Regions from separate parts of the Stenotrophomonas sp. YJH_SMC_14-1 genome, predicted to be linked through region 2. Evidence: predicted binding sites of a transcription regulator. Region 2 holds the regulator's gene; each other region holds the start of a gene.

Region 1 (4,697 bases), on a different contig from region 2:
GGCGATCTCCGCCAAGCGGCCTCCATGGAAAACGGGGCGACTTGTCCCCGGGCGGGCGTTGATGGAAAGAACAAGCATGACTGCAGCCTGCATGGCCGCCGAACCTCGTTACACTTGGCGTACCGTCCTGCTGAGCATCCTGGTCGCCATCGTTCCGCTTGCCGGCTCCGCACCCTACACCTTGCTGAAGGCGGTGCTGCTGCTGGCCCTGCTGGTCACCGGCGTGGTTCTGATTCGCCGCCAGCCCGATGTCCGCCTGCGCTACCGCATCGCCCGGTTCATCGTGATCGTCTGCTTCCTGCGCCTGGCCTATGCCTTCTACAGCATCCTCTGGCACGGGCTGCGCTGGAACGAGCTGGATCTGCCGGCGCAGACACTGCTCTACCTGGGTACCGCTGCTGTGTTCGCCACTGCGCTGGACTGGCGCCTGATCTGGAAGATCTTCGCCGTTTCCACCCTGGTCTTCGGCGGGTCGTGCATCGTGCAGCACCACGTGATGGGTCTTGAACGCGCGCACGGTTTCAGTGGCGGCGAATGGACGGCCATCGAGTTCACCATGGTGACGCTGTGCATGGCGTTGTTCTCGGTCATCCGGTTGATCCAGCCCAATGTGCATCCGGCCGAACGCTGGCTGCACGGCGTGGCCATCGCCGTCGGCGTCTACGGTTCGATCCTGGCGCAGAGTCGCGGGCCGATCCTGGCGTTCATTCCCGCCATGCTGATGGTGATTGTGGTGCACGTCCGGCGAACCCGGCGCTGGCGGGGGGCACTGGTCTTCGTCGGTGCCTTGGCCATCGGCGTGGTCGGCGCCACCTCGGTGCTGAACCACGAGGTGATCCAGCGCTTCGGTGAGGTCAGTGGCGAGATCTCCGGCTTCAACCAGGAAAAGGAGGTCGGCTCGGTCCGCGAGCGCATCGCCATGTGGGGCGTGGCGGTCGACGCCTTCGCCGAGCATCCCGTGGCGGGGGTGGGCCTGAACCAGTTCGGTACCTATGCACGTGAGGGCATCGCCCGCGGCGAGGTGTCCGAGTCGATCTTCCGCTACAACCACCCGCATAACGAGTACCTGGAAGCGGCGGTGACCGGTGGCGTGCCGTTGCTGCTGATCATGCTGCTGGTCTTCATCCTGCCCGGCATTCATTTCGTGCGGCGCCTCGGCCACGCCGACGACATCACCGCGACGATCGCCATCGCCGGACTTGCCGTGGTCATCGTCTATGCGCTTTCGGCGTTCACGGACAACGTGTTCTACCGGGCGATGCCGCATTCGTTCTATTTCTACCTGGTGCTGGGCTTCATGATGGCGACCGCCTTGCCGGCGCGTAATCTGCATCGGCCAGGGAGTCCGTCCTGATGGCGCATATCCATCTACTGGCCGCCGACAACCAGCGTGGCCTGTCCCATGACATCCAGGTGATCGAGCGCTCATTGCAGCAGCTCGGGCACACGGTGACGGTCAGCCGTCTGGACGCGGTGCGCAATGGTGGTGCCTGGAAACTGCGCGGGATGCGCCTGCGCAGGCTGCTGGCCTCGTGGCTCAGCTTGGGGCGCACGCCGGCCCGGTTCGACATCAACATCTCGCTGGAGCATGTCCGGCCGGCAAGCTTTGGACTGGCCGAGGTCAATCTGTTGATTCCGAATCCGGAATGGGTGTCCGCACGCAGCCTGCGGATCCTGCCGCGGTTCGATGCGTTGTTGACCAAGACCGAAGAAGCCACGCGCATCTTCAACGCACTGGGCATGCGCGCGCTGGAAGTCGGTTTCTGCAGCCGTGACCGCTACGACCCAGCGGTGCCGCGCAGACCGCGCAGCTTCCTGCATGCGGCCGGTACCAGTCGCATGAAGGGGACGGCTGCACTCGTCAATGTCTGGAAGCGGCACCCTGAGTGGCCCTTGCTGACCATCCTGCGCGGCGGCCCTTCGGACGAAGATGAGGGCGGGGCCGCGAACCTGCGGATCGTCCGCGAGCGGCTGCCCGACCAGGAGGTGCAGCGCCTGCAGAACGAACATGCGTTTCACCTGTGCCTGTCGCAGACCGAAGGCTGGGGCCATTACCTGGTGGAAGCGATGAGCTGCGGCGCGGTGGTGATCACCTGCGACGGCGCGCCGATGAACCAGATGATCGACGACAGCCGCGGTATCCTGGTCGCCGCGCACGAGGGCGAGCCCTGCCATCTGTCCAGAACCTGGCATGTGGATGAGAAGGCGCTGGAACAGGCCGTCGAGCGTGCGCTGGCGATGGATGAGGCCGAGTGGACCCGGCTGGGCGCCAATGCACGCGCATGGCACTTGGCCAGCGAAGTGGCGTTCCCACGCCGTCTGGGCGAGGCCCTGGCCAAGCTTTGAGCTGATGGGGGCTGGTTGCTGCAGAGTGCTCAGCCTGGCACCAGGGTGATCTGCGGATGGCTGCCGAAGATCTCCATGACGATCTCGAAGTAGGCCTGTCCCTGGCCAATCGACAGTGCCGTCAACTGAGGCTGGATGACCGGACCGTTGAACCTGCCGTCCTGATCGAGTTTGGACCGCAGCCAGGCGCGCGTGGTCTCGCGGCCCAGTGCCTCGCGGCCGTGGGCGATGTCACGCCACACCATCGTGGTGGCGGCATGACCGGCGAGCGCGCCGTAGCTGCCGTGCAGCGGGTCATCAAGCGCGTCCAGGCTTGCGCCCAGCTGCCAGTCTTCGTTGGCCATGATGTCGTTGATGGACGCGCCTTCGATGTGTGGGATCCGTGTCATCTGCAGACTGTAGCCCGCCCGGGCGACGGTTGTGTCCGGCGCAGATAATCCGGGCCGCCTTGGATGGGGTAGGCGTGATTATGGTGTCAATTTGTGTAATTTTCATCGGGCGCTGGCGTGTCAGTGGCATTCGGTAATGATGTGGCGCCATTATTGGTCGCTGCATTTTCTGACTGCCTGCACAGTTCCATATATTTGGATCGGTCCATATATAAAGTCCCGTAAAGTTTCCCTCCGCTGCGCCGTCACCCTTCATACGGCCATGATCAAGGGAATTGAGATGCTCGCCTTACGCAACCTCCGAGTGGGATCCCGGCTGGGTGCCGGGTTCGGTTTTCTGCTGCTGTTCATCGTGGCCATCGTTGGCCTCGTGCTGTACGGAAACCACCTGAAGTCCGCCCAGTTCGAGAAAGTGGTGGACGTCAACATGGTGAAGATGCGGCTGTTGAACGACATGCTGGATACCAACAACGCGGTGCTGATGCATCGCCGGCTGATGGTGATCAAGCGCGGTGAGGATTTCGACAAGGATTATCAGAAGGCGCAGGAGCTGTCGCAGACCTACGACGGTATCTGGGCCAAGTACATCAAGATTCCACGCGACGCCACTGGTGATGCCCTGGTGGCGAAAATCGACGCGGCACGCAAGGCCACCGACGCCTCCACCCAGCATCTGCACGAGCGCATGAAGGCCGGTGATTTCGACGGCGCGGCCAAGGAACTGCTCGCCGAGCACGGCTTGGCCACCGCATGGAATGAGGCGATCTCGACCCTGCTGCGGCATCAGGAGACACTGACCGAGCGCAGTCGCGAGGAATACCGTTCAACCGAATCCTGGACCGGCACGTTGTCGATCGTGTTCGGCGCGTTGAGCCTGGTACTGGGCTCGCTGGCCGCGTGGGCCATCACCCGCAGCCTGACCCGCCCGCTGGAAGGTGCGGTGAAGCTGGCCGACGGCATCGCCAACGGGCGGATGGACAACAGCATCGACGCGTCCGGCAACGATGAGGTGACGCAGCTGCTCAGGTCGATGCAGCGCATGCAGGCGCAGTTGCAGTCGGTCATGGCGGCGCAGGGTGAACTGGCCCGCCAGCACGACGCGGGCAGCCTCAGCTATCGCATGGACGAGAGTGCTTTTCCTGGCGACTACGGGCGCATGGTGCACGAGACCAATGCGCTGGTCGGCTCGCATGTGCAGGTGCAGAACCGGCTGATCGAAGTAATGAAGCATTACGCCCGCGGTGATCTGTCAGTGGACATGGATCCGTTGCCGGGCGAGAAGGCCGCAATCACCCAGGCCATGGACGAAACCAAGACCAGCCTGTCGGCGATCAACGGTGAGATCCGCCGGCTGGCGACGGCCGCAGCCGCCGGCGACTTCAGCCTGCGCGGCGATGAAGATCGCTTCGCCTATGATTTCCGCGACATGGTGGCCGGGCTCAATCGCCTGATGCAGACCACCGACGAGAACCTGGTGCAGGTGTCGACCCTGCTGCAGGCGATCTCGCGCGGTGACCTCACTGTACGCATGCAGGGCGACTTCCACGGCGTGTTCGCCCGCATGCGTGATGACTGCAACGCCACCGTCGATCAGCTCAAGCAGATTGTCGGCCGTATCCAGTCCAGCGCGTCCAGCATCAACCTGGCGGCAGGCGAGATCGCTTCGGGCAACACCGATCTGTCGCGGCGCACCGAGCAGCAGGCGGCGAACCTGGAAGAGACGGCTGCGTCGATGGAGGAACTGACCTCCACCGTGAAACAGAACGCCGAGCACGCACGCCAGGCCAACCAGCTTGCCATCGGTGCGCATGGCGTCGCCTCACAGGGCGGCGAGGTGGTCGGCCAGGTGGTCACCACCATGTCGGCCATCGAAGCCTCGTCGAAGAAGATCGCCGAGATCATCAGTGTCATCGACGGCATCGCGTTCCAGACCAACATCCTGGCCTTGAACGCGGCGGTGGA
Region 2 (4,697 bases):
TCGAAGTGGTGGGCCTGCAGCACCGCCTGCCCGGCACGCGCGATGCCCAGGGCCTCTTCAGCGGCGTGGCACAGCTCGACCATCGCAGTGACGCCAAGGAAGCCGGCACCGCCCTTGAGCGTGTGGTATCCACGGAACACCGCGTTGAGCTGCTCGGTGTCCTGCGGTGCCTGCTCCAGCGACACCAGCTGTTCGCCCAGGCGATCCAGGATTTCCTGTGCCTCGATGATGAAATCGGCAGTGATGTCGTCGGATACCGCGCTCATGCTTACAGCCCCAGATCCGACAACAGGTCGTCGGCGTCGTTCTGCGAGACCGCGTGGCGGTCCAGTCCCTTCAGTGCCGGCCCGGCCAGTTCCGGGTCGGTGCGATGCTGTTCCGGCGGCAGGCCGAGTGCGCCGAAGCCCTCGTGCACGCGGCGGACGATGCCGACCACGCGACGGATGATCTGCCCGGTCAGGTCCTGGTAGCTCTGGGTCAGGGCGATCTCGGTCAGGTTGTGGCGGATGCGCTCGAGCTGCGCGTCCTGGCCCGGCTGCAGGCCTTCAGCACGCAGCTGTTCGGTCAGGCTGCGGCATTCCTCGGCCAGGTCCAGGGTGCGGTGCGTGGCCTGTTCGGTCATGGCCACCACGTGGTCCAGGCGTGCGCAGGCGTCGTCCAGCTCACCGGCCTCGCTGGGCACGGTCGGCAGCTCACCCAGTGCCTGCCCCAGCTCGCGGGCCAGCCGCGAGAGGCCGCTCATCATCGGCTGCGTACGCAGCGCGACCAGTCCGTCGATGCGCTGCCGCCAGGCGGCCTCGTCACCGGACTCGAGTGCGTCCAGGGCTTCCTGCAGGCGCAGGGCGAGGGCGCTCTTGTCGACCGTGGTATCCATCAGGCGCTGGCCGCCAGGCGTTCGAAGATCTTGCCGAGCTTCTCTTCCAGCGTCTGCGCAGTGAACGGCTTGATGATGTAGCCGTTCACGCCGTTCTGGGCGGCTTCGATGATCTGTTCGCGCTTGGCTTCGGCGGTGACCATCAGCACTGGCAGGGTCTTCAGCTTGGCATCGGCACGGATCGCCTTCAGCAGCTCGATGCCGGTCATCACCGGCATGTTCCAGTCGGTGACCACGAAATCGAACGGCTGGCTCTGCAGCAGCGACAGCGCGGCATGCCCGTCCTCGGCTTCGGCGGTATTGGTGAAGCCCAGATCGCCCAGCAGGTTCTTGACGATCCGACGCATGGTCGAGAAGTCATCGACGATCAGGATGCGCATGTTCTTGTTCAAAGCAGAGTTCCTTTGTTGTTCATTCCGGGCGGCCGGGGGCAGCCGCCTCGGGCATGTTCATTCTTCCAGGCCGGCGTCCGCCGCCTCGAAAATCTTGAGCCGGCCACGCAGGCGCAGCACCGCCTGGCCGTGGATCTGGCAGACCCGCGACTCGCTCACGCCGAGCACCGCGCCGATCTCCTTCAGGTTCAGTTCCTGCTCGTAGTAGAGCGAGAGCACCAGCTGTTCGCGCTCGGGCAGGTGGCCGATGGCCTTGCCCAGCTCGCGGCCGAATTCACCCCGCTCCAGCACCTGCTGCGGGGTCGGGCCGCCTTGGGCGACGGTGTCCAGCTCGCCCTGGTCCTCGATGCGCGACTCCAGGCTCAGCACCTGGCCACGTGCGGCGTCCTCCATCAACCGCAGGTATTCGGGCAGCGGCATCTCCATCGCGGCGGCCACCTCGGTGGCGCTGGCGGCGCGGCCGCTGCTCTGTTCCAGGCGGCGGATGGTGGCGGCGGCATCGCGGGCACGGCGGTGCACCGAGCGCGGCACCCAGTCGCCACGGCGGATCTCGTCGATCATCGAACCGCGGATGCGGATCGAGGCATAGGTCTCGAACGAGGCGCCCTGGTCGGCGTCGTAGCTGCGCGACGCTTCGATCAGGCCCATCATGCCGGCCTGGATCAGGTCGTCCACTTCAACGCTGGCCGGCAACCGCGCGGCCAGGTGGTGGGCGATGCGCCGCACCAGGTCCGAATGCTGGGCGATGACCTCGTTGGCCGCCGAGCGCTGGACTTCCCTGTACTGGGCTGCGCCTTTCATGCGGCCACCCCGCGCTGCTTGAGGATGCGCTCGAGGAAGAACTCGACGCCGCCACGCGGTTCGGTCGGCGCCTGCCAGCGTGCGGTGCGACGCGCGATCTCGGTGATCGCCAGCGCGGCCGGGCTGGACGGGTAGGCCTTCACCACCGGCTGCTGGCGCTGCACCGACAGGCGCAGCCAGTCGTCCTGCGGCACGCAGCCCAGGTAGTTCAGCGAGACATCGGCGAGGAACTTCTCGCAGACGCGGGTCAGCTTTTCGTACAGCACGCGGCCCTCGTTGGGGTCGCGCACCATGTTGGCCACTACCTGGATGCGGTCCACGCCGCGTTCGCGCGACAGCACCTTGATCAGCGCGTAGGCGTCGGTGATCGAGGCCGGCTCGTCACATACCACCACCACGGTGTCCTGCGCGGCCTGGCAGAAGGTCAGCACGCCGTCGGTGATGCCGGCGGCGGTGTCCACCACCATGATGTCCAGTTCGCGTTCCAGCTCGGAGAACACGTTGACCAGGCCGACGTGCTCGGCCGGGGCCAGCTCGGCCATGTGCCGGCGGCCGGACGCGGCCGGCACCACCAGCACGCCGTTCGGGCCTTCGACGATGACGTCGTCCAGCGAGCAGCGGCCGGCGACCAGGTCGGCCAGCGTGAAGGTCGGGTTCAGCCCCAGGATCACGTCGATGTTGGCCAGGCCCAGGTCGGCGTCCAGCAGCAGCGTGCGCTTGCCCATGCCGGCCAGTGCCACCGCCAGGTTGGCGGACACATTCGTCTTGCCCACGCCGCCCTTGCCGCCAGTGACGGCAATGGTGCGCACAGGGCCGAGCGGCTCGCTGCGGGTGGCCGACAGCGGGAAGGTCTTGGTCAGCTTGGCGTACTCACGCGACGGCATGGTTCAACTCCGGGTTGCAGGGCATATCGGCCGCGCGGCGCAAATCTTCAAGGCGAAGTACGAGATTGGCCGCACTGGCCCGGTGCAGGTCCTCCGGAACGTCCTGGCCATCGGTCACCCAGGTGATCGGCAGGGCGTGGTCCACGGCCACTGACAGGGCGTTGCCGAAGCGGCCGGTCTCGTCCAGCTTGCTCAACACCAGGCCCTGCAGGTTGGCGGCGCCGAAGCGGCGGACCACCTCGTCCATGTCGCCGAAGCTGGTGTTGGCCGGCAGCACCAGCAGGGTGCGTACCTGGCGGGCGGCGCGCAGCCACTGCAGCTGCGCGGCCAGCGCGCGGTCGCGCGGGCCCAGGCCGGCGGTGTCGATCAGCACCAGCTTGTAGTCCTTCAGGCGTTCCAGCAGCTGGTCCAGGTCGGTGCCGCTGTTGGCCTCGTGCACCGCGATGCCGAGCTGGCGGCCGTAGCCGTACAGCTGCTCGCGGGCGCCGATGCGGGTGGTGTCGGTGGTCACCAGGGCCACATCGCGCGGCGCATGCTTCTCGGCGAAGCGCGAGGCCAGCTTGGCGATGGTGGTGGTCTTGCCGGCGCCGGTCGGGCCGACCAGGGCGATCACGCCGCCTTCTTCCAGCGGGTCGACCGGGGCGATCGGCAGCTTGCGCGAGATCAGCCCCAGCATCAGGCCGCGGCCACGATGGGCTTCGGTCTCCAGCGGGATCTGCATGGCCACGTCGCGGGCCAGCCCGGCGTCGAAACCGTACTCGTCCATCAGGTCCAGCGCGGTGGCGCGCACCGGGCTGCCACGCAGGCGCTCGTCGGTGAAGCGGTTCATCTCGCGCTCGATCACCTGGCGCATGCCGGCCACTTCCTGGCGCAGCTGGCGGATCTCGGCGTCGTCCTGGGCAACCACGGTCAGCGTCGGTGCCGGGGCCAGCATGGGGGCCGGGCTGGCTTCGCCGGCGGCTTCGGCCGCTGCCGGTTCGCTGGCGGCGATCCCGGGCTGCGCTTCGGTCACGGCAGCGGTCGGCAGCGGCGGCGGCTGCACGGCCGGGGCCACGCTTTCGTCATGCATGTCCTGCGGCGGGTCGATCTGGAAGCGGGCGCGGTTGGCCGGCACGGTGGCGGCCGGTGCAACGATGGCCTCGGCGAACGGGGCGAAGCTCTGTTCGGGCAGCGCCGGTTCGTTGACGGCGGCGCGCGCCAGGGTGGCGGCGAAGCCGGTGCTGCCACGGGTCGGCACGATCTCGTCGGCGCTGTCCAGGGTACGGCCGGTGGCCCCAACGGCCGCACGGGCGAGGGCGGCCACCGCCGAGGTGGTGGCGGCGACCGGTTCCGGCGCCGGGGTGCTGCTGCGGCGGCGGGTGACCGCGGCGATCACCGCGTCAGCAGCGGTGCGCGGCTTGGGTGCCGGCGGCGGTGCGACATCACGGCGCGAGGCTTCCAGTGCACGCTGCACGGCGCTCTCGTCGTAGTTGGCCGCGGCGACGATCTCGATGCCTTCCTCGATCCGGCGGTTGGACAGGATCACGGCGTCAGGACCATGTTCCTTGCGCACCAGGTTCATGGCCGAGCGCATGTCGGCGGCGACGAATCGTTTGATTTTCATGCTGTGGTCACGGGACGAAGACGGCGGGGTGGCGGTCGGAGAACTCGGGTGGTCGGTGGTCTGCACGGTGCGGGTTCCCCTTGGTATCTGTCTGTTGCGTTGGTTCGAAGGTGGTGTCTGTTTTCTGGCGCATCGGTGGGCGG
Region 3 (4,697 bases), on a different contig from region 2:
CGTCCTTGAGCTTGCGCACACGGGTGGCAGTGGGCTGAAGCGGCTGGCCATCGCGCCCGCGCGGCTGCATGTAGGGCAGCGGCCGCCGCGTCGCCAATTCGATCAGCTGCGAATGGGCTTCGCCTGCACCGAAGCGATGGCGCTCCCCCCACTGGCGCAGTGCGACCAGCAGCGGGAACAGTTCCAGGCCTGCGGCGGTGAGCACGTACTCTTGGTAGGCCGATCCATCGGAGGCTGGCTGCAGCTGCAGGATGCCGGCCTCGACCAGCCGGCGCAGGCGGTCGCTGAGGATGTTGCGCGCCGCGCCGAGGCTGCGCTGGAAATCACCGAAGCGGGTGATGCCGTCGAAGGCGTCGCGGATCACCAGCAATGCCCAGCGGTCACCGAGCAGGTCGGCACTGCGGGCTACAGGGCAGGGGCTGTCGGCGTGCATGCTGGGTATCTCCGAATGTGGTTGCAGTTTAAAACCAATGGCGATAGCCTGCATCTGGTTTCAAATTGCAACCATATGATGAGTGCCACATCGCATCCCCGCCCGCTGCTGGTCCTGCTTGCGGCTGCCGCCGGCGCCAGCGTCGCCAACGTCTACTACGCGCAGCCGCTGCTGGATCAGCTTGCACGCGCCTTTGCGATGGACCGGGCCGTGGCCGGCGCAGTGCTGGCTGCCACCCAGGCCGGCAGCGTGCTGGCGTTGCTTGGCCTGCTGCCGCTGGCGGACCGCGGCGACCGGCGACGCCTGCTGCGGCTGCAGTTGATCGCGCTGGTGCTGGCCCTGTTGTGGCTGGCGGCGTCACGCACGGCGAGCTGGCTGTTGTCGGGCATGCTGCTGGCAGGCCTGCTGGGCACCGCGCTGACCCAGGGCCTGATTGCCTATACCGCCATGCTGGCACGGCCCGAGCAGCGCGGTCGCGTGGTCGGTGTGGTGCAGGGCGGCGTGTTCATCGGCCTGCTGCTGGCGCGCGTGGTGTCCGGTACGGTGGCGGCGGCCTTTGGCTGGCAGAGGGTCTACCTGCTGTCAGCGGTGGTGATGGCAGCGTTGGCGGCGCTGCTGTGGCGGCGCCTGCCCGCAGTACCGGTGCCGTCGGTCCCTCCACGCTGGCGCGAGCTGCTGGGCTCGATGCTGGGCATGCTGCGCCGCGATCGAACGCTGCGCGAGCGCGGGCCGCTGGCATTGCTGCTGTTTGCCGGCCTCAATGTGTTCTGGGCGGCGGCACCCTTGCCGCTGTCGGCACCGCCGCTGCACTGGTCGACCGCAACCATCGGCGCGCTCGGCCTGGCCGGCGTGGTCGGTGCGCTGATGGCGGCGCGGGTCGGACACTGGATGGACCGTGGTTTCGCGCATCCGGTCAGCCTCGGCGCGCTGTTGTTGATGCTGGTCGCGTGGTGGCCGCTGCTGGGCCTGCCGTATTCGCTGTCCTTGCTGTTGCTGGGTGTGGTCGTGCTCGACCTGGGCGGCCAGGCACTGCATGTCTCGAACCAGGCATCGTTGCTGCGTGCACCGGCAGAACAGCATGGGCGCCTGGTGGCGTTGTACATGCTGTTCTATGCGGTGGGCAGCGGTGCGGGAGCGGCGGCGGGGCCCTGGATGCAGGTGCGGCATGGCTGGCCCGCTGTGTGCCTGCTGGGGGCAGGCATCGCGTTGCTGGCGCTGCTGTGGTGGGCAGCATGGCGGGTGGGGGCGGTGAAAGCAGCGGCTGGCGCGCGAACCGGTAGAGTCGACTTTTAGGCGACTGCTCTTCGTTCCGACGGCGAAGAATCCCGCGCTGCGCGCGATAGTCGACCAGCGGTCGACTCTACCTGTCCTGCCGTCATCGCTGCAGTGCACGCCGCCCCGGGGCTTCCTGCAGGTCCGCTCTGGCGACCACCACGCGGTTGCGGCCGCTGCGCTTGGCCTCGTACATCGCCGCGTCGGCACGTGCCATCAGCCGTTCGTAGTCCGGGTGGCCGTCATGGCCGGCCACGCCGATGCTGGCGGTCAGCTCCAGCACCTGGCCGTTGGCCAATGCCACCGGCGACTGCGCGATCTGCCGGCGCAGGCTCTCGGCGATCACGGTCGCCTGTGATTCGCTGGCCGCCACCAGCACCACCACGAATTCTTCGCCGCCATAGCGGAACAGGTAGTCGCTGCCACGCGTGAGCTGGCCGAGCAGGCCGGCCACGTGCTGCAACGCACGGTCGCCGGCATCGTGGCCATGGCCGTCGTTGATTGCCTTGAAATGATCCAGGTCGAGCAGCAGCAGCGAGAACGGTGTGCGGTTGCGCGTGGCCAGCTCGATTTCCCGGCGCAGCACGGTGGGCAGGAAGCGACGGTTGAGCAGGTTGGTCAGCGCGTCGCTGCCGGCATCCAGTTCGCCGATGCGCTCGAACAGCAGCGTCATCAGGGTGCGGATGGCGGCCAGGTCCTCGCGGATGGCCGGCAGCACCGCCAGTCGCTGCGCCGGAGCATCGCCACTGGCGCGCTGCAGGTGGCCGTCAATGCGGGCCATCAACTGGCCCACCTGCTGCGTTTCGCTGCTTTCGCCGAAGCTGGGGATGCCCTTGTGGGTGAACCACAGGCCGAACTCCGAGGTGGCCAGGCTGGCGTTGTCGCTGGCCTGCACGTGGCCGGCGAGGGCGTAGAGCAGGGCGTTCTCCCAGTCCAGCAGCAATGCGCGCTGGCGCTCGCGTTCGGTACCGACGTTCTGTACCAGCGAGAACAGCCGGTAGGCGGCGTCGGCACGGGTGGAGCGCTCGCGCGCATGGGTGTAGGCCAGGGTCATGCCTTCCATGGCGATGTCCATGATCGCGCTGAGGCAGGTGATGGCGGCGAACGCGGTCGCGCTGTCGGGCGCGTCGTCGCGCAGGCGCACGAACAGCTCGTGCTTGAGCACGCGCGCACCGCGGGTGACCAGGTCGACCGGGATGCCGACCCGTGCGTGTACGTCGCCGATCACCCGCTGCGAGGCGACCGTGGTGGCGATGCCAGCGGCGTCGGTGGTCAGCAGCTGTACCAGCCAGCGCTGCATGGCCGGCTGCAGGCGCTGCTTGACCTGGTCGTGGGACAGGAAGCGGCGTGCGCGCCCGTCCTGCAGCAGCACTTCGTAAAAGCGCTGGGCCAGCGCGGGTGGGGCATCGGAGGCAGCGGCCTTGAGCAGCGCGGTGGCGGCAGGGCCGGCCTGTAGCAGGCATTGCTGCCAGGCCTCGGCCAGCGGCTGGCTGGCATCGTCCAGTTGGGGTGGTTCCACGTCGATCTCTGACTGCGTACGGCAAACCACGGGTATCGGCCGCGGCGGCATACGGTTGATGGCGGGGTAGCCGGCCAGTTTACGCGCGGTGCAGGCTTGCACGGTGCGCAAAGCACATCGACGCCGCTGCGGCAATGAGTGAACGCATTTGAGAATCACTCGCATTGATGGGAGAATGCGCGCACGGAGCGGGCTGCAGGTGCCTGCAGGACGGCTCCGCCTCCCCCCTCGTCGTTGCCTCAAGCCCTTTGCCAGAGGCCCCGCAGCCCTGCCAGAAGGTCCTGATCATGTCTCCTGCCGTTGTCCATTCGCCGCGCCCGCTGGCGCTTGCCGTTGCCGCTCTGCTGGCCGGCAGCGCCCTGACCGCCCAGGCCGAAACCGACGCCACCGATATCGACACGGTGCACGTCACCGCCTCGCAGATCGCGCGCCAGGCACTGGGTACCTCGACCATCACCGCCGAGGATATCGCCCGGCGCCCGCCAGCCAACGACATCGCCGAGCTGTTGCGGACCATGCCGGGCGTCAACCTGACCGGCAACAGCGCCTCGGGCCAGTACGGCAACAACCGCCAGATCGACCTGCGTGGCATGGGCCCGGAAAACACCCTGATCCTGGTCGATGGCAAGCGCATCGGCGCACGCGATGCCGTGCGCATGGGGCGCAGCGGCGAGCGCAATACCCGCGGTGACACCAACTGGGTGCCGGCGGAAATGATCGAGCGCATCGAAGTGCTGCGCGGCCCGGCGGCGGCACGCTATGGCTCCGGTGCCTCCGGCGGCGTGGTCAACATCATCACCAAGCGCCCGACCGGCGACCTGACCGGTGCGGTGGACCTGTATGGGCTGGTGCCCGAACACAGCGCCGAAGGTGGCAGCGAACGCGTCGGCCTGCAGCTGAGTGGGCCGATGACCGACACCCTGTCGTTCCGCCTGTACGGCAATCTCAACAAGACCGACGCGGACTCGCTGGAGCTCAACCGCCAGTACGCTACCAACCCCAACGCGGTGCCGCCGGCCGGCCGCGAGGGTGTCAAGAACCGCGATGTCAACGCGCTGCTGCGCTGGGACGTGACCGCCAACCAGGTGGTGGAGTTCGAAGCCGGCACCAGCCGCCAGGGCAACATCTACGCTGGTGATCGCGCGGTCAGCACCACCGGTACCTCGACCGGCGTTGACCTGGCGGCACTGGCCGAGGGCGAAGCGGAGACCAACCGCATGTACCGCAACACCGGCGCGATCACCCATCGTGGCCGCTGGGGCGACGTGACCTCGCGGGTGACAGCTGCGGTGGAGGCGGTGAACAACTCACGCATCAACGAAGGCCTGGCCGGTGGCCCGGAAGGCAGCTTCAACGGCACCGGCTGGTCGACCTCGCGACTGCGCAACTACCAGCTGGACGGCGAAGTGAGCTTCCCGACCACGCTGGGTGGTGCCGAGAACATCTGGACGCTTGGCTTTGAATACCTGGACA
Region 4 (4,697 bases), on a different contig from region 2:
GCATTATTTCATCAGCAGGATCGGGCGAGGATTGCGACGCGAAGAGTTTGCCTGTTCGCTTCCGGGAATGGATCGACGATCCTTCCCGAACTAGCGACATGCGCATGGTCGAGATGTTCGTTGTCGTCGCGCTCTGCACTTGGGGTGGGCTCAGTGAGCTTCAGGCACGGCTGCCGGAGGCGCGTTTCATCACGGCCGACGGTAGTTTCGCCAGCGCAATTGCGTCGTTGGTGATCAATTGCTACCTGGTTTTCTACCTCTTCTGCAGAAGAAACGTACATGGCGATCATTCGAAATGTGTGTTTGGAAGTCTCCTGATACTCAGTGCAAGCGTGAACTATCTGAGCTTCGAGCTGCTATCTGATCGGCTGCAGGACATTTCCAGGTGGTTACCTCCTACCGCGTGGCAACTGAACTTCGCGCTGCTCATATCGACCGTCAGGAATGTCATCGCTTTCGGTTTCGGCGCGATTGGCGCGGGGATTGTCTCGGGTGTTCTCAGTCGGCACGGAAAGGGTGTCCCGGATGCCTAAGCAGGCGCCGCATGGCGACCATCCATGCATGGCGTGGATCTACCGCAACCCGCTTTGGTGGGGGCCGACCGTTGGTCGGCACGGATGCCTGTGCCTCTCGATCATCCACGCATGGCGTGGATCTACCTCGGAAAATCCGCCCTCAGCTGCATGCGCAGCGCTTCTACAATGGCCGCATAGCGCCGCTTCTGGACCAGATAGCTGGCCAGGAACAGCGGAAGCACCAGCAGCATCGGCGCCACCATCGGGCGCATCGCCACCAGTGGCAACAGCAACAGCGACAGGATCGCCACGAACCAGCTGCACAGGCCGATCACCCGCACTTCGTGCCGTCGCGCGTTGAGTACGATGCGACCGCGCATCACCGGGAAGTAGCGCAGGCCGAAGCTCGGCGCGAAGCTCTCGCGGAACGCCACGCTGCCATCGGGCAGCGCATGGAAGGCCAGTTGCAGCCATCTGTCCTGGGGCAGGTCACGCTCCAGGCTGCCCAGCGAGAGCCGGGCCTGCATGGCCGGTGACGCCGCGATGCGTTCGTTGAACAGCGTGATGCCCCAGCTGAAATAGCCGGCCACCCAGGCCATCAGAAGGACGGTCTCGATCAGCAGGAGTGCGATCAGGGTGATGGCCATCGGTCTTCCATGAACGGGATCGGTGGATCATGCCACAACGATTTCGCCACCCCGGTAGATCCACGCCTTGCGTGGATGTTGCGGCGAGGGCCAGGCGTCACACCGGCGGATGAAAGCCGTCCACGCACGGCGTGGATCTACTTCAGCGCTTCCCCGTCCAACCCCAGGTCCCAGGCCAGTCCCAGCAGCGCCTCGTCCGCCCGCGGCGGGGCCGGGCGCGCGTCCGCCAGCTGCTGCAGTTCGCGGATCTCCTCGCGTGCCACATCCTCCAGCTGCTGCAGCTGCTCACGCACGCTCGCGTTGCGCGGGCGCTCGGTATCGGTGAGGGAGGGCAGGGCGCGGATCAGGGTCATGGTGCGGGTACAGGATGCATCCAACGGCGGGTCACAGGCAAAGGCCCCGGACGAACCGGGGCCTTGCGGGCTGCCGGCGAGGGCAGCGGACATCAGGGTCAGAACAGCTCGACGGTGCCGGCACCCATGCTCTGCTGGGCAACCGGCTTGTGCGGCGGGCGTTCCCATTCGCTGCGCAGTTCGCGCAGGCGGTTGCCGGTGCGCTGCAGGGCCGTGGCGATCTCTTCGTCGAACACGCCGCCATTGCGGTGCAGCAGCTCCTGCAGGGCCACCGCTTCGCGGTTGATCGCGGTCAGGCGGTCCAGGTGGGTGTGCACGCCGCCCAGCGCCTGGGTGGCGATGTCCTCGAACTGCAGGGCGCGCACGGCTTCGGCTACGCTGCCATCGATCGAACGGGCGCACTCGGACACTTCGCGCATGCCGTCACCCAGCGAGGCATTGATCTGCGCGACGTTGTCGAGCATCGCCGCCGCTTCCTGGCGCGCTTCGCGGGAGCGGTCCATGTCACGCGAGGCCATGTGCGAGACCGTCTCGCGCACCTTGGCGATGGCGTCCTTGGAGCTGTGTGCCAGCTTGCGGATCTGCTCGTTGAAGGTGGTCGAGCGCTCGGACAGGTTGCGCACTTCGTCGGCGACCACCGCGAAGCCACGACCGGCTTCACCGGCACGTGCCGCTTCAATGGCAGCGTTCAGGGCCAGCAGGTTGGTCTGGTCGGCGATCGACTTGACGTCTTCCAGCAGCGCGAAGATGCCATCCAGGTGCTGCGCCATCTGGTCGATGTGCTGCACGGTGGTGCTGCTCTGGCCGCTCACCTGTTCCAGCGCTTCGACCAGCTGTTCCATGCGGTGGCTGGCGTGCTGGGCGAAACGGGCAACGTCGAGGCCGGCATTGCCTTCGTCACCGGCGCGGTCGACGATGCGCGACAGGGCCTGGCTCTGCTGGCGCGACTTGCGGTTCATCGCATCGAAGCTGCCACCGAGGCTGGAGACGGCCTGGCGGATCAGGTCGCGGGCGCGTTCCACTTCGCCGCGCGAACCCTCGATCTCGTTGCCGACGAAATTGCGCAGTTCGGTCAGCAGCTGGTCCTGCTCACGCAGGACACGGGCGTGTTCCGGGGAACGGTGTGCCTGGGCGCGGGTGGTCCACCACGCAAAGCCGAGCCAGCTCAGCGTCATCGTGGTCAGGATCGCCCAGCGCAGGGCGGCCGGCCATTCGAAACCGATGGCGAAGGGGAGCAGCAGGGTCAGAGCCAGGGGGGCGGCCAGACGGATGAAAATGCGTGAGTACATGGACGTTCTCGGGAGGTGCACGGAGGATGTATCGGCCGTACCCCCTTTCTCTTTAACGTCGATGTGCCTCGAAGTGCATTCTGAATGCGCCGGTTTTCCGGCGCCTTGGCGGCTTCGGGGTCAGGGCCCTTTCCGTGCCGGAAAGGGATCCGACCCCACACCCTCAGGCCAGCTGCCGGTCCACGGCCTCGATCATCGCCTTGCGGCTGAACAGGAAGTCCCAGTAGCTGCCGCCCAGCTGCCGCCACAGCACCGCAGCGCGCACCGCGGCCAGCAGCAGGGCGCGGATTTCGGCCACCACGCCAGCCTGGCCCAGGTAGTGTGGGTTGCCCTGCACCATGACCCGCGGCTTGAGGTGGCTGATGGTGTCGGCGTAAAGGCCTCCCAGATTGGCCAGCACGTCCGGGTGGCCGCTGTCGCCCAGTTCGGTGGCCTGGCGCTGGGCGCGCTCGATGCCGGAGGCGACCTTGTTCACGGTGGCGCCATCCTGAACGAAGCGGCGCTCCAGCTGCAGCACCGACAGGGCCAGCTTGGGCAGGATCGGGTCCTGGCCCTGGCTGCGGAAGTAGTTGTGCAGCAGGCGCAGGCCGGACTTCAGTGCATGGCGGTCACCGAACACCTCCTGCGGCGAGGACGCATCGACACGGAACACGCTGTCCACGGCGGTGCGCACGGCGGCGGCGTCGGAATGGCCGGTATCGGCGATGCGGCGTACCTGCTGCAGGGCCTGGGCAATGCCGGCCAGGGCCAGGACGCGGTCGTCGACAGTGAAACTCATGCAGCGATTACCTCAAAAGGGGAAGGGGTGGTGCGCAGGCGCTGTTCCAGCGGCGCATCGGTGGCGGCGATCACCGCGCCACCCAGGCACACGTCACCGTCATACAGCACCAGCGATTGACCGGGGGTAACGGCGCGCTGCGGGCGCGCGAAGGTGACCAGCACGCTGCCATCGTCCAGCACCTGGACCGTACACGGCTCATCGGGCTGGCGGTAGCGGGTCTGGGCGGTGCATTCGAAGCGCCGTGCCGGCGGCGAACCGGCGATCCAGTGCGCGGTTTCCGAACGCAGGCGCTCGGACAGCATCCACTTGCTGTCGCGGTCCTGGTCCACGTACAGCACGTTGCTGGCCACATCCTTGCCGACCACGTACCACGGCGCGGCCGGGCGTCCACGCACGCCGCCGATGTTCAGGCCCTCGCGTTGGCCCAGGGTGAAATAGAACACGCCAGGATGTTCGGCGATCACGCTGCCGTCGGCCGGGTCGAGGATCTGGCCGGGCCTGGCCGGCAGGTAGCGGCCGAGGAACTCGCGGAAGTCACGCTCGCCGATGAAGCAGATGCCGGTGGAGTCCTTCTTGGCGTGGGTCGGCAGGCTGACGTCACGCGCGATCCGGCGCAGGTCGGTCTTTTCCAGGTCGCCGATCGGGAACAGGGTGGCCGCCAGCTGCTCCTGGCCCAGCTGGTGCAGGAAGTAGCTCTGGTCCTTGGAACGGTCGGCGCCGCGCAGCAGCAGCCACTGGTGGCCGCGCTGGGTCACTCGTGCATAGTGGCCGGTGGCGATGCGCTCGGCGCCCAGCTCGCGGGCGGCATCCAGGAAGTGCTTGAACTTCACTTCGCGGTTGCACAGCACGTCCGGATTCGGGGTGCGCCCGGCGGCGTACTCGGCCAGGAAGTGCTCGAACACGCCCTGCCAGTACTCGCTGGAGAAATCGCGGAAGTGGAATGGGATGCCGAGCAGGCCGCAGACGGCCACCGCATCGCGGCGGTCGTCCTCGGCGCGGCAGTCGCCGCTGCCATCGTCGGCCCAGTTCTGCATGAACAGGCCGGCCACGGCTTCGCCCTGCTGTACCAGGCGCCAGGCGGCGACCGAAGAGTCGACACCTCCGGAGACGCC

Evidence for each region. Region 2 encodes FliA, which starts transcription of late flagellar genes. Its sites were predicted from a motif close to TAAAGTTTNNCNNNCNNNGGCCGATAA; they were not measured.
Region 1: AC5P9P_RS02195 (methyl-accepting chemotaxis protein) is a predicted target of FliA. The motif match lies at 2,958-2,984, and genes of this name have one in related genera.
Region 3: AC5P9P_RS02315 (GGDEF domain-containing protein) is a predicted target of FliA. The motif match lies at 3,257-3,283, and genes of this name have one in related genera.
Region 4: AC5P9P_RS11740 (methyl-accepting chemotaxis protein) is a predicted target of FliA. The motif match lies at 2,833-2,859, and genes of this name have one in related genera.

The regions. Positions count from the first base shown of each region.
Region 1 is NZ_JCAFVK010000001.1:431,972-436,668, forward strand. Features, by position in the region: gene AC5P9P_RS02180 (O-antigen ligase family protein) at 77-1,354, shown strand; gene AC5P9P_RS02185 (glycosyltransferase) at 1,354-2,346, shown strand; gene AC5P9P_RS02190 (barstar family protein) at 2,376-2,735, opposite strand; gene AC5P9P_RS02195 (methyl-accepting chemotaxis protein) at 3,016-4,697, shown strand, end outside.
Region 2 is NZ_JCAFVK010000015.1:26,873-31,569, reverse strand. Features, by position in the region: gene AC5P9P_RS20075 (chemotaxis protein CheA) at 1-266, opposite strand, end outside; gene AC5P9P_RS20070 (protein phosphatase CheZ) at 269-874, opposite strand; gene cheY (chemotaxis response regulator CheY) at 874-1,266, opposite strand; gene AC5P9P_RS20060 (RNA polymerase sigma factor FliA) at 1,324-2,067, opposite strand; gene AC5P9P_RS20055 (MinD/ParA family ATP-binding protein) at 2,064-2,951, opposite strand; gene flhF (flagellar biosynthesis GTPase FlhF) at 2,938-4,554, opposite strand.
Region 3 is NZ_JCAFVK010000001.1:456,485-461,181, forward strand. Features, by position in the region: gene AC5P9P_RS02305 (winged helix-turn-helix transcriptional regulator) at 1-433, opposite strand, end outside; gene AC5P9P_RS02310 (MFS transporter) at 509-1,726, shown strand; gene AC5P9P_RS02315 (GGDEF domain-containing protein) at 1,809-3,224, opposite strand; gene AC5P9P_RS02320 (TonB-dependent siderophore receptor) at 3,512-4,697, shown strand, end outside.
Region 4 is NZ_JCAFVK010000004.1:24,079-28,775, forward strand. Features, by position in the region: gene AC5P9P_RS11725 (hypothetical protein) at 1-533, shown strand, start outside; gene AC5P9P_RS11730 (hypothetical protein) at 656-1,162, opposite strand; gene AC5P9P_RS11735 (hypothetical protein) at 1,300-1,515, opposite strand; gene AC5P9P_RS11740 (methyl-accepting chemotaxis protein) at 1,614-2,804, opposite strand; gene hflD (high frequency lysogenization protein HflD) at 2,968-3,582, opposite strand; gene mnmA (tRNA 2-thiouridine(34) synthase MnmA) at 3,579-4,697, opposite strand, start outside.